DNA from 2 places in the Pelagibacterium nitratireducens genome. Region 2 is predicted to be linked to the other one. Evidence: predicted binding sites of a transcription regulator. Region 2 holds the regulator's gene; the other holds the start of a gene.
The links. Region 2 encodes PhoB, which activates phosphate uptake and scavenging genes when phosphate is short. Its sites were predicted from a motif close to TGTCATNNANCTGTCAT; they were not measured.
Positions count from the first base shown of each region.

Region 1: the regulator PhoB is predicted to act here: its motif matches at 1,600-1,616, upstream of V6617_RS06990 (esterase-like activity of phytase family protein).

Region 1 covers NZ_CP146275.1:1,396,938-1,401,895, forward strand. Annotated here, with positions in the region: gene V6617_RS06985 (ATP-dependent helicase) at 1-1,454, opposite strand, end outside; gene V6617_RS06990 (esterase-like activity of phytase family protein) at 1,669-3,852, shown strand; gene V6617_RS06995 (GNAT family N-acetyltransferase) at 4,114-4,563, shown strand; gene V6617_RS07000 (DUF308 domain-containing protein) at 4,783-4,958, opposite strand, start outside.
Region 2 covers NZ_CP146275.1:3,040,726-3,045,683, reverse strand. Annotated here, with positions in the region: gene pstA (phosphate ABC transporter permease PstA) at 1-476, shown strand, start outside; gene pstB (phosphate ABC transporter ATP-binding protein PstB) at 473-1,342, shown strand; gene phoU (phosphate signaling complex protein PhoU) at 1,355-2,062, shown strand; gene phoB (phosphate regulon transcriptional regulator PhoB) at 2,066-2,764, shown strand; gene V6617_RS15005 (UbiA family prenyltransferase) at 2,957-4,438, shown strand; gene V6617_RS15000 (GtrA family protein) at 4,435-4,872, shown strand; gene V6617_RS14995 (ABC transporter ATP-binding protein) at 4,925-4,958, shown strand, end outside.

The DNA.
Region 1 (4,958 bases), 1.6 Mb from region 2:
AAGGTCGAGCGCTGTTTGGGCTTTAATTCCTCGGTTTCGGTCAACTCGCGAATGGCGGCGAGGAGGGGAATTTGGGCGGCGCGGGCGGTGTCGTGGACGATCTGCAGGGTGGCGTCGCCGAGGCCGCGCTTGGGGGTGTTGACGATGCGTTCGAGGGCAAGATCGTCGGCGGGCTGGGCGACGATGCGCAGATAGGCCAGCGCGTCGCGGATTTCCTTGCGCTCGTAAAAGCGCGGGCCGCCGATGACGCGATAGTTCAGGCCCAAGGTGATGAAGCGTTCTTCGAATTCGCGCATCTGGAAGGAGGCGCGCACGAGGATGGCCATGTCGTCGAGCGGGTCGCCCTGGCGCTGGAACTGTTCGATCTCCTCGCCGATCTGGCGGGCCTCTTCTTCTGAGTCCCAGACTGAAGTTACCGAGAGTTTTTCACCTTCTTCGCCAACATCGGTCTGGAGTGTCTTGCCCAGCCGGGATTCGTTGTTGGCGATCAGGTGGGAGGCGGCGGAGAGGATGTTGGAGGTCGAGCGGTAATTGCGCTCGAGCTTGATCATCCTGGCGCCGGGAAAGTCCTTTTCGAAACGCAGGATGTTGTCGACCTCGGCGCCGCGCCAGCCATAGATCGACTGGTCGTCATCGCCGACCACACAAATGTTGGAGCTGTTGATGCCATCGCGGGACTGGGCGAGGAGGCGCAGCCACATATATTGGGCGGTGTTGGAATCCTGGTATTCATCGACCAGCATGTAGCGGAAGCGGTCGTGATACTGGGCGAGGACTTCGGGGTTTTCCTTGAAGAGGCGTATGCCTTCGAGGAGGAGATCGCCGAAATCGGCGGCGTTCAATGTTTTGAGCCGGGCCTGATAGTCCTTGTAGATCTTCTGGCCCTTGCCATTGGCAAAGAACCCGGCATCGGCCGGGGAGATGTCCTTGGGCAGCAGGCCGCGATTTTTCCAGCCATCCATCATGGACGCGAACTGGCGGGCCGGCCAGCGTTTCTCGTCGATGTTTTCGGCGGCGAGCAATTGCTTGATCAGACGGATCTGGTCGTCGGTGTCCAGAATCGTGAAATCGGGGCGCAGGCCGACCAGTTCGGCGTGGCGACGGATCAGCCGCGCGCCGATGGAGTGGAAGGTGCCAAGCCATGGCATGCCCTCGACCGAGGCTCCGACCAGCTTGCCGATGCGCTCCTTCATCTCGCGGGCGGCCTTGTTGGTGAAGGTGACGGCGAGGATCTGGTTGCCACGGGCTTTTCGCGTGGCAAGGATATGGGCGATGCGGGTGGTCAGGACGCGGGTCTTGCCGGTGCCGGCGCCGGCGAGGACCAACAGGGGGCCTTCGGTTGTTTGTACCGCCTCGCGTTGTTCGGCGTTGAGCCCGGCAAGATAAGCGGGCTCACGCGCGGCGAACTGGGAGGTGATGGGGCCTTGCGGGCGATGGGGCGGGGCGGCTGACATATAGGTTGCGTTTTTTCCCTGCTCGCGCCGCCGAACCGAAAAACGGGGTACGCTTTTGCCGGCGGCGCTCGAATCTCATTTTGTTCTAGTGGTCAATATATAGGTCCGATGACGGCAAAAGTATATGCACAGGCCAGTTCGGCGTTGTCACAGAAGTGTTGTCGAGGCGGCCTAAGACGCCCGGCGTGATCATTTCACGCACAAGGGGATTGCAATGACCAAATCGACTTTGCTCGCGGCGCTTGCTGCCGGGCTGCTCGCCAGCGCGGCCATGCCAGCGCAGGCGCAATATTTCAACCGCATCGCCAGCTTTCCGGTCGCAGACAATGCGCCAGAGGCCGAAGCGACATCCTCGGAAATCATATCGGCCTCCGAAGACGGCATGACGCTTGTCTATTCCGACAGCCCCGGTGGCGGCATCGGGTTCGTCGACATCACCGACCCGGCCGCTCCGGCCGCTGCCGGCTACGTCACAGTGGACGGTGAGCCGACTTCGGTCGTGGTGATCGGCGACTACGCCTTTGCCGGCGTCAACACTTCGGAGAGCTTCGTGGCGCCTTCGGGCCACGTCGCCGTCATCGACATGGCCAGCAAGGAAATCGTTGCGACCTGCGACGTTTCGGGCCAGCCCGACTCCGTTGCCAAATCGCCAGACGGCACGCTTTTGGCCGTGGCGATCGAGAACGAGCGCGACGAAGACCTCAACGACGGGGAAATCCCGCAGCTTCCCGCCGGGAACGTGACTCTGTTTTCGACCAGCGACCAAGGGCTCGATTGTGACTCGATGATCGAAGTCGACGTGACCGGCCTGGCCGACATCGCGCCGAGCGATCCCGAGCCCGAGTTCACCGATTTCAACGAGAACAACGAACTGGTCGTCTCCATGCAGGAGAACAACCACTTCGTTATCATGGATGGCAATTCGGGCGAAGTCATCAGTGATTTTTCGGCCGGTTCGACCGATCTGGCGGGCATCGACACCGAAGACGACGGCGTGCTCTCGTTCACCGAGAGCCAGGATGCGCGCCTGCGCGAGCCGGACGCCGTCAAATGGATCGACGCCGACCATTTCGTTGCCTCGAACGAGGGCGACTACAATGGCGGGTCGCGCGGTTTTACCATCTATAACAAGGACGGTTCGGTCGCCTATGAATCGGGCGCGGCGATGGAAATGATCACCGCGAGCCTGGGGCACTATCCCGAGGGGCGCTCGGACAACAAGGGCATCGAACCCGAAGGCATGGAAGTGGCGAGCTTCGGCGATGACACGCTTATCTTCGTGATGCAGGAACGCTCCTCGCTGATCGCCATCTACCGCGCCACCGATGGTGAACCCGAATATATCCAGTCCATTCCCTCGGGCATGGGACCGGAAAGCGCCGTGGCGATCCCCGAGCGCAACATCATCGCGACGGCCAATGAAGAAGATCTGCGTGAAGACGGGCTTGCCGGTTCGCACGTCATGATCTTCGAGCGCCAGGACGTCGAAGCGCCCGACTATCCGCAGATCGTGTCGGCCATGAACGACGATGGCACCCCGATCGGCTGGGTGGCGCTTTCGGGCTTTGTCGCCGATGCGGATGAAGCGGGTAAGCTCTATGCGGTCAACGACAGCTATCTCTCGATGATGCCGACCATCTATACGATCGATGCGACGCAGACGCCGGCCATGATCACCGAGGCAATGCTGGTCACCCGTGACGGTGAAGCGGCCGAAGCGCTCGATCTCGAAGGCATCACGCTCGATGGCGAAGGCGGGTTCTGGCTGGCCTCGGAAGGCCGGACGGATCGCGACATCGCGCACATGCTCTATCACGTGGATGGAGAAGGTGCGATCGTTGAGGAAGTGTCGTTCCCGGACTCGCTGCTGGCCAACGAAATCCGCTTCGGTTCGGAAGGTGTGAGCTCGGTGGGTACGGGCGAGGACATGGTGCTCTGGATCGCCATTCAGCGCGAATGGGGCGATGACGAAGCGGGCATGACCAAGCTGGTTTCCTATACCCCTTCCACGGGCGAATGGGGTGCCGTGCACTATCCGCTCGAAACGCCGGCTGAAGGCGCCTGGGTGGGTCTTTCGGAAATCACCATCCATGGTGATTACGCCTATATCGTCGAGCGCGACAACCAGATCGCCGAAAAGGCCGAACTCAAGAAGCTCTACCGCGTGCCGGTTTCCGAACTGGTCGGTGCTCAGATCGGCGGCGAGTTACCGGTGGTCACCAAGGAAGAAGTCCGCGACTTCATCCCCGATCTTGAAGCCCTCAATGGCTACGTTCTCGACAAGGTCGAAGGCTTTGCCATCGATGCCGACGGCATCGGCTGGGTCGTGACCGACAATGACGGTGTGGACGACAGCTCGGGCGAGACCAATTTCTGGTCGATCGGCGCTGTCGAATAAGCCTGCTGGTTAAGAGAGATTGTGAAGGGGCCGGACCTTTGGGTTCGGCCTCTTTTTTGTGTGGGGTGGATTGTGGGCGGATCGGCGAGTTGCGAGCCCGTTGTTAACATTGACCGGTTATCCTCGGCGTCTTAAAAGCCGACCAACTGCAGAAGGAGATTTATGCGCAGAGGCTCGTGATCGTAGCCGCAAACAGCGGTATCGCCTGGCACCAACGAATGGTCGCCGGACCTCTTTGCATATGCTTTCTTCGGAGTTCTCATGAAGAATCAGGACGTTGTAATCCGGCCTTTCGAGGCGTCGGACACCCATAAGCTTTCCCGCATCTGGCTCGAAGCCTCACTTGTTGTTCATCCTTTTATCGGCGAGAGCCGGTTGATGGATCAACGGGCGCTTATTGAAGAGCGATATCTGCCAGGCGCTGAAACATGGGTTGCGACTTTGAGCGATCAACCCGCCGGCTTCATCAGCCTGCTGGAAACGTTTATCGGAGGATTGTTTGTTTCTCCGGAACGGCAAGGGATGGGAATTGGACGCCATCTCGTCGCGCACGCGCTGAGCTTGAAGGGTGAGCTTTCCCTTGAAGTCTACACTCGTAACCTGCAGGCGATGGACTTCTATAGTGCGCTAGGCTTTCAGGAACTTTCTCGACGCCCGACTGACGATGAAGGCTACCCATTCGAAAATGCACGCTTACGGCTGATCGGCTAACGTTTGTCGGGCGGTGAAGTCACCGTCCGGCAGACCTGATCTCCCCATAGCCCGCCAACAACAGGCAGTCTGAAAGCCGCCCCCAATGCAGTCTCGGGATGTGACGCTTGGCTGTGCTCTTTCCGGAGGGGCTGAAATTGCGATGGTTCGGGATTTGAATTTGTGGAGGCTGCCCGGCTGGGTGTGACCGGCCGGGCAGCCTTGGACTTTCGCCGTCGGTCAGGCCGGTCTGGGCGTCTTGTGCGCGATGAACAGGGAAATCGCTGAAACGAGAAAGTAGATTGCGCCGAAGCCTGCATAGCCGGCAAGTGTCGGGGCGAGAGCGGGGACGGCCTGTTGCGCCTGAAAGAGAAAAAATGCGCCGGCGAGGGCCGATTGTCCGCCGCTGAGGACCA
Region 2 (4,958 bases):
TCAACTATCTTGGCCTGCCGCGCTCGGCACCGCTGGTTGGCGGCCTTGTGCTGACCCTGATGACCCTGCCCACCATCATCATTGCGACCCGCTCGTCATTGCGCGCTGTTTCGCCCTCGCTCCGTCAGGCGGCGCTCGGGCTTGGTGCCTCGCGCAACCAGACCGTGTTCCACCATGTTCTGCCGCTGACGTTCCCCGGCATTCTGACCGCCACCATCATCGGTGTAGCCCAGGCCCTTGGCGAGACGGCACCTCTGCTGCTGATCGGCATGAGCGCGTTCATCGCCAACATTCCCGCCAATCCGCTGGATTCGGCGACGGCTCTGCCGGTTCAGATCTATCTCTGGCAGGGCAACGAAAACCGGAACTTCTTTGAGGCGCGGACATCGGCTGCCATTATGGTCCTTTTGGGCATGATGATCCTGTTGAATGCCATCGCCATCTTCCTGCGCACACGATTGGAGCGCCGCAAATGACAATCGGAACCACAATGGACAGGAGTGCAATGCCTCCGATGAACCAGAGCAACACGACAGCTGGCGAGGCCGGCTTCCAGACAGTCCGCACGCCCGACGATACCGGGCACCCCGCGCGCCTCAAGGCGGAAGACGTTTCGGTCTTCTACAATGAAAAACAGGCGCTGTTCGACGTTTCGATCGATATCCCCGAAAAGGCTGTCAGCGCCTTTATCGGCCCTTCGGGGTGCGGCAAATCCACATTCCTGCGCTGCATCAATCGTATGAACGATACCATCGAGGGCTGCCGGGTCACCGGCACCGTCGCTCTCGACGGCGACAATCTTTACGACGCCAGCCTCGACGTGGTCGAACTGCGCGCCCGGATCGGTATGGTGTTCCAAAAGCCCAATCCGTTCCCCAAATCGATATTTGAAAACGTTGCCTATGGCCCCAAGATCCACGGACTGGCCCGCAACAAGTCCGATCTTGAAGAAATCGTCGTGACTTCGCTGCAAAAGGCGGGGCTGTTCGAAGAGGTCAAGGACCGGCTGCATTCGCCCGGCACCGGCCTGTCGGGTGGCCAGCAGCAGCGCCTGTGCATCGCGCGCGCCATAGCGGTCGGTCCCGAAGTCATCCTCATGGACGAGCCCTGCTCGGCACTCGATCCGATCGCAACCGCGATCATCGAGGAGCTGATCGACGAATTGCGTGCCAATTACACCATTGTTATCGTCACCCACTCCATGCAGCAGGCCGCGCGCGTCTCGCAAAAGACCGCGTTCTTCCACCTGGGCAAGCTGATCGAGGAAGGTCCGACCGAATCCATCTTCACCAATCCCAGGGAAAAGCGCACCCAGGATTACATCACCGGCCGCATCGGGTAGGAGACCCACGTCATGCCCAATTCAAGCGAACATATCGTTAGCTCCTACGAAGATGAACTGATCGAGTTGGCCCGTTCGATCTCGGAAATGGGCGGGTTTGTCGAAAAGGCGATTTCCAACGCCACCGACGCCCTGATCCGCTCCGATGCCGACCTTGCGCTGGCCACTGTGGCCGCCGACAAGAAGGTCGACGCCATGCAGGCCCAGATCGACGAGATGGCGGTCTCGATCATCGCCCGGCGCCAGCCCATGGCGCAGGACCTGCGCCTTGTCATCGCTTCCATTCACGTCGCCAACGATCTCGAACGCATCGGCGACATGGCCAAGTCGACGGCCCGTCGCTCCACCCAGTTCGAAGGCATCGGCATGTCGAGCCAGTTCAAGAACGGACTGCGCCACATGGGCGAACTCGTCCAGCGCCAGGTCAAGCTGGCCCTCGATGCCTTTGCCGCCCGCGACAAGGACATGGCGGTCGATGTGGTCGAGCGCGATACCGACGTCGATGCGCTCTATGTTTCCCTGTTCCGCGAACTCCTCACCTACATGATGGAAGATCCGCGTAATATCACCATGTGTACGCACCTCCTGTTCTGCGGCAAAAATCTTGAGCGGGTGGGCGATCACTCGACCAACATAGCAGAGCAGGCCTATTTCCTTGCGACCGGCCAGTCACTGACGTCGGACGTCGAGGATTTCAAGCGTGAGCAGATCAAGGGCTAGTCAATGATCCCTCAGGTTCTTGTTGTCGAAGACGAGGCCGATCTCGTCGAACTTCTGCGATACAATCTCGAGGCGGAAGATTTTTCCGTCGCAACCGCCGAAGATGCCGAAGAGGCCATGCTGCGCATCGCCGAAAACACGCCCGATATCATCCTGCTCGACTGGATGCTGCCGGGCACTTCGGGCATCGAGATCTGCCGCCGCATCCGCGCCCGCACCGATACCGCCCGCATCCCGATCATCATGCTCACCGCACGCGGCGAGGAAGAAGAGCGGGTGCGCGGTCTGGCGACCGGGGCCGACGATTATGTCGTCAAACCCTTTTCGCTTCCCGAGCTGATGGCCCGCATCAACGCCCTTTTGCGCCGGTCGAACCCGCAGTTGATCGCTGCTATCCTCAAGGCGGGCGACATCGAACTCGACCGCACCACCCATCGCGTCCGCCGCTCGGGCAAGGAAGTCCATCTCGGCCCCACAGAGTACCGCCTGCTCGAATACCTCATGGGCAATCCCGGCCGCGTCTATTCGCGTGAGCAATTGCTCGATGGCGTCTGGGGCACCGATGTCTATGTCGACGAGCGCACCGTGGACGTCCATGTCGGCCGGCTGCGCAAGGCCATCAATCGGGGGCGGGTCAAGGACCCCATCCGCACCGTCCGCGGCGCGGGCTATGCCTTCGACGAAAAATTCGTGGCGAACTAGAGGCTTGATAAACAGGTACGATTTTATCGATCCTGTTGGCACCATATTAAGCCAGATCGATAAAGCGTAAATTTTGTCGTGCATTTGACTGATTTGCGCGTCGCGCCTGATTAACGCTTATTTGCTGTTTTCTTTGCACCACAGCTTCGCGCCCGCGATAACGGGGCGAAATTTGCAAAGTGAGCAGGTGCGATGCCCAAATCAGCTGTTGCGGTCAAACAGACCCGTGCCGACCGGAAACCCCGATCGGGCCTTCTCCCGCTCGTTCTCGATCTCGACGACACCCTGATCCGCACCGATCTGCTGCACGAGACGGTTTTCGCCTATCTCAAGCAGAACCCGTTCGGCCTGTTTTCCCTCGTGCTCTGGCTCCTCAAGGGCAAGGCGCATCTCAAGCAGCAACTGGCCAGCCAGGTGACCCTCGAGGTCGACGACATCCCGCTCAACGCCGAGCTTGTCGCCTACGCCGAGGCCGAAAAGGCAAAAGGCCGTCAAATCATTCTGGCCACAGCGGCAGACAGCCTGCTGGCCATACGCATCGCTCACCGCTTCCCCTTTATCGATAAGACCATCGCATCCGATGGCATCACCAATCTCAAGGGCGCCACAAAGGCTCAAAAGCTGGCCGAAATGTTTCCCGATGGCTTCGTCTATGCCGGCGACAGCAAGACCGACCTTGCCGTCTGGAAAGTCGCGAAAGCCGGCGTTCTTGTCGAAACCGCCGGTGGCGTGGAGCGCGCGGCCGCCCGCCTGACCGATATCGAGCACACCATAAAGCGTCCCACACGGCTCAGGGATTGGATCAAGGAGGCGCGCCTGCATCAATGGGCCAAGAACGCCTTGGTGTTCGTGCCGCTCATGCTGGGTGGCCATATGCTCGACCTCGCAGCATGGACCAGCGCGGGCATGGCATTTCTCGCCCTGGGCATCCTCGCCTCCTCGACATATCTCCTCAACGACCTCTGGGACATCGCCGACGACCGCCGCCATTGGTCCAAGCGCAACCGTCCGCTCGCGGCCGGTCGCATATCCATCGCCAATGCCGTGGCCGCCATGCCCGTCGCCATGATTGCCGCCTTCGCGCTCGGCGCGCTGGTCAATCCCCTGGTTGTCGCAACGCTTGCCGCCTATCTGACCCTCACCGTCGCCTATTCCCTGGGGATCAAACGCAAGCCGATCCTCGATGCCTTCACGCTGGCCGTGCTGTTCACCTTGCGACTCGTATTGGGCATTGTCGCCGTCGGTGTCATGGCCTCGCCCTGGCTGCTTGTCTTTTCCATGTTCCTGTTTGCCTCGCTTTCCTTCGCCAAGCGCAACACCGAGGTGCAGCGCATGACCGACAATGGCGGATCGGGCCGGATCAGTGGGCGCGGATATTTCACAACCGATGCGCCCTTCATCATGGCCATGGGCGTGGCCAGCGGCATCGGCTCGGTTCTCATCCTTGTGCTCTATCTCACCCAGGATGCCCTGGCCGCCGATTTCTATTCGGATTCGATCTGGCTCTGGCTCATGCCCGCCGCCCTGTTCCTGTGGATCGGCCGCATCTGGATGCTCAGCTTTCGCGGCGAACTCAACGACGATCCCGTCGCCTTTGCCATGAAAGACCCCAAAAGCCTCATGCTCGCCGCCGGTCTGGCGCTCGGCTTCTTTCTCGCCTGGATCGGCATATGAGCCCGCAGGCCTTCCTCAAGCTGCCCCAGGTCGTGCGCTTCCTGCTGCTTGGCGGTCTTGCAGCGGCGATCAACTGGCTGGTGCGTTTCCCGCTCTCGCTCGTGCTGCCGTTTCCCGCCGCCGTGTTCGTGGCCTATCTCATTGGCATGAGCGCCGGGTTCACGCTCTACCGCGCCTATGTGTTTCCCAATTCCCGCCAGTCCATGGCGCTGCAGGCCACGCTCTTTCTCATCGTCAATGCGCTCGGCGCCGTTGTCGTCATGGCGGTTTCCCTGGCCCTGCTCGATCATTTGCTCCCGGCCATCGGATGGCGCTTGCTGCCTGAAGCGGTTGCACACGGCACGGCAATCGGCGTCGGCGCTGTTGCAAATTTCTTCGGCCACAAATATCTCAGTTTTCGGACCGCTCCCGACCACGCAGAAAACTTGACTTGACGAGTCTGGTTTAAGCGCGCTAGGTCCGGGCGGTATTGAAAGCGATCCGACGATGCTGCGCCGATTTTTCTCCTATTACGCGCCCT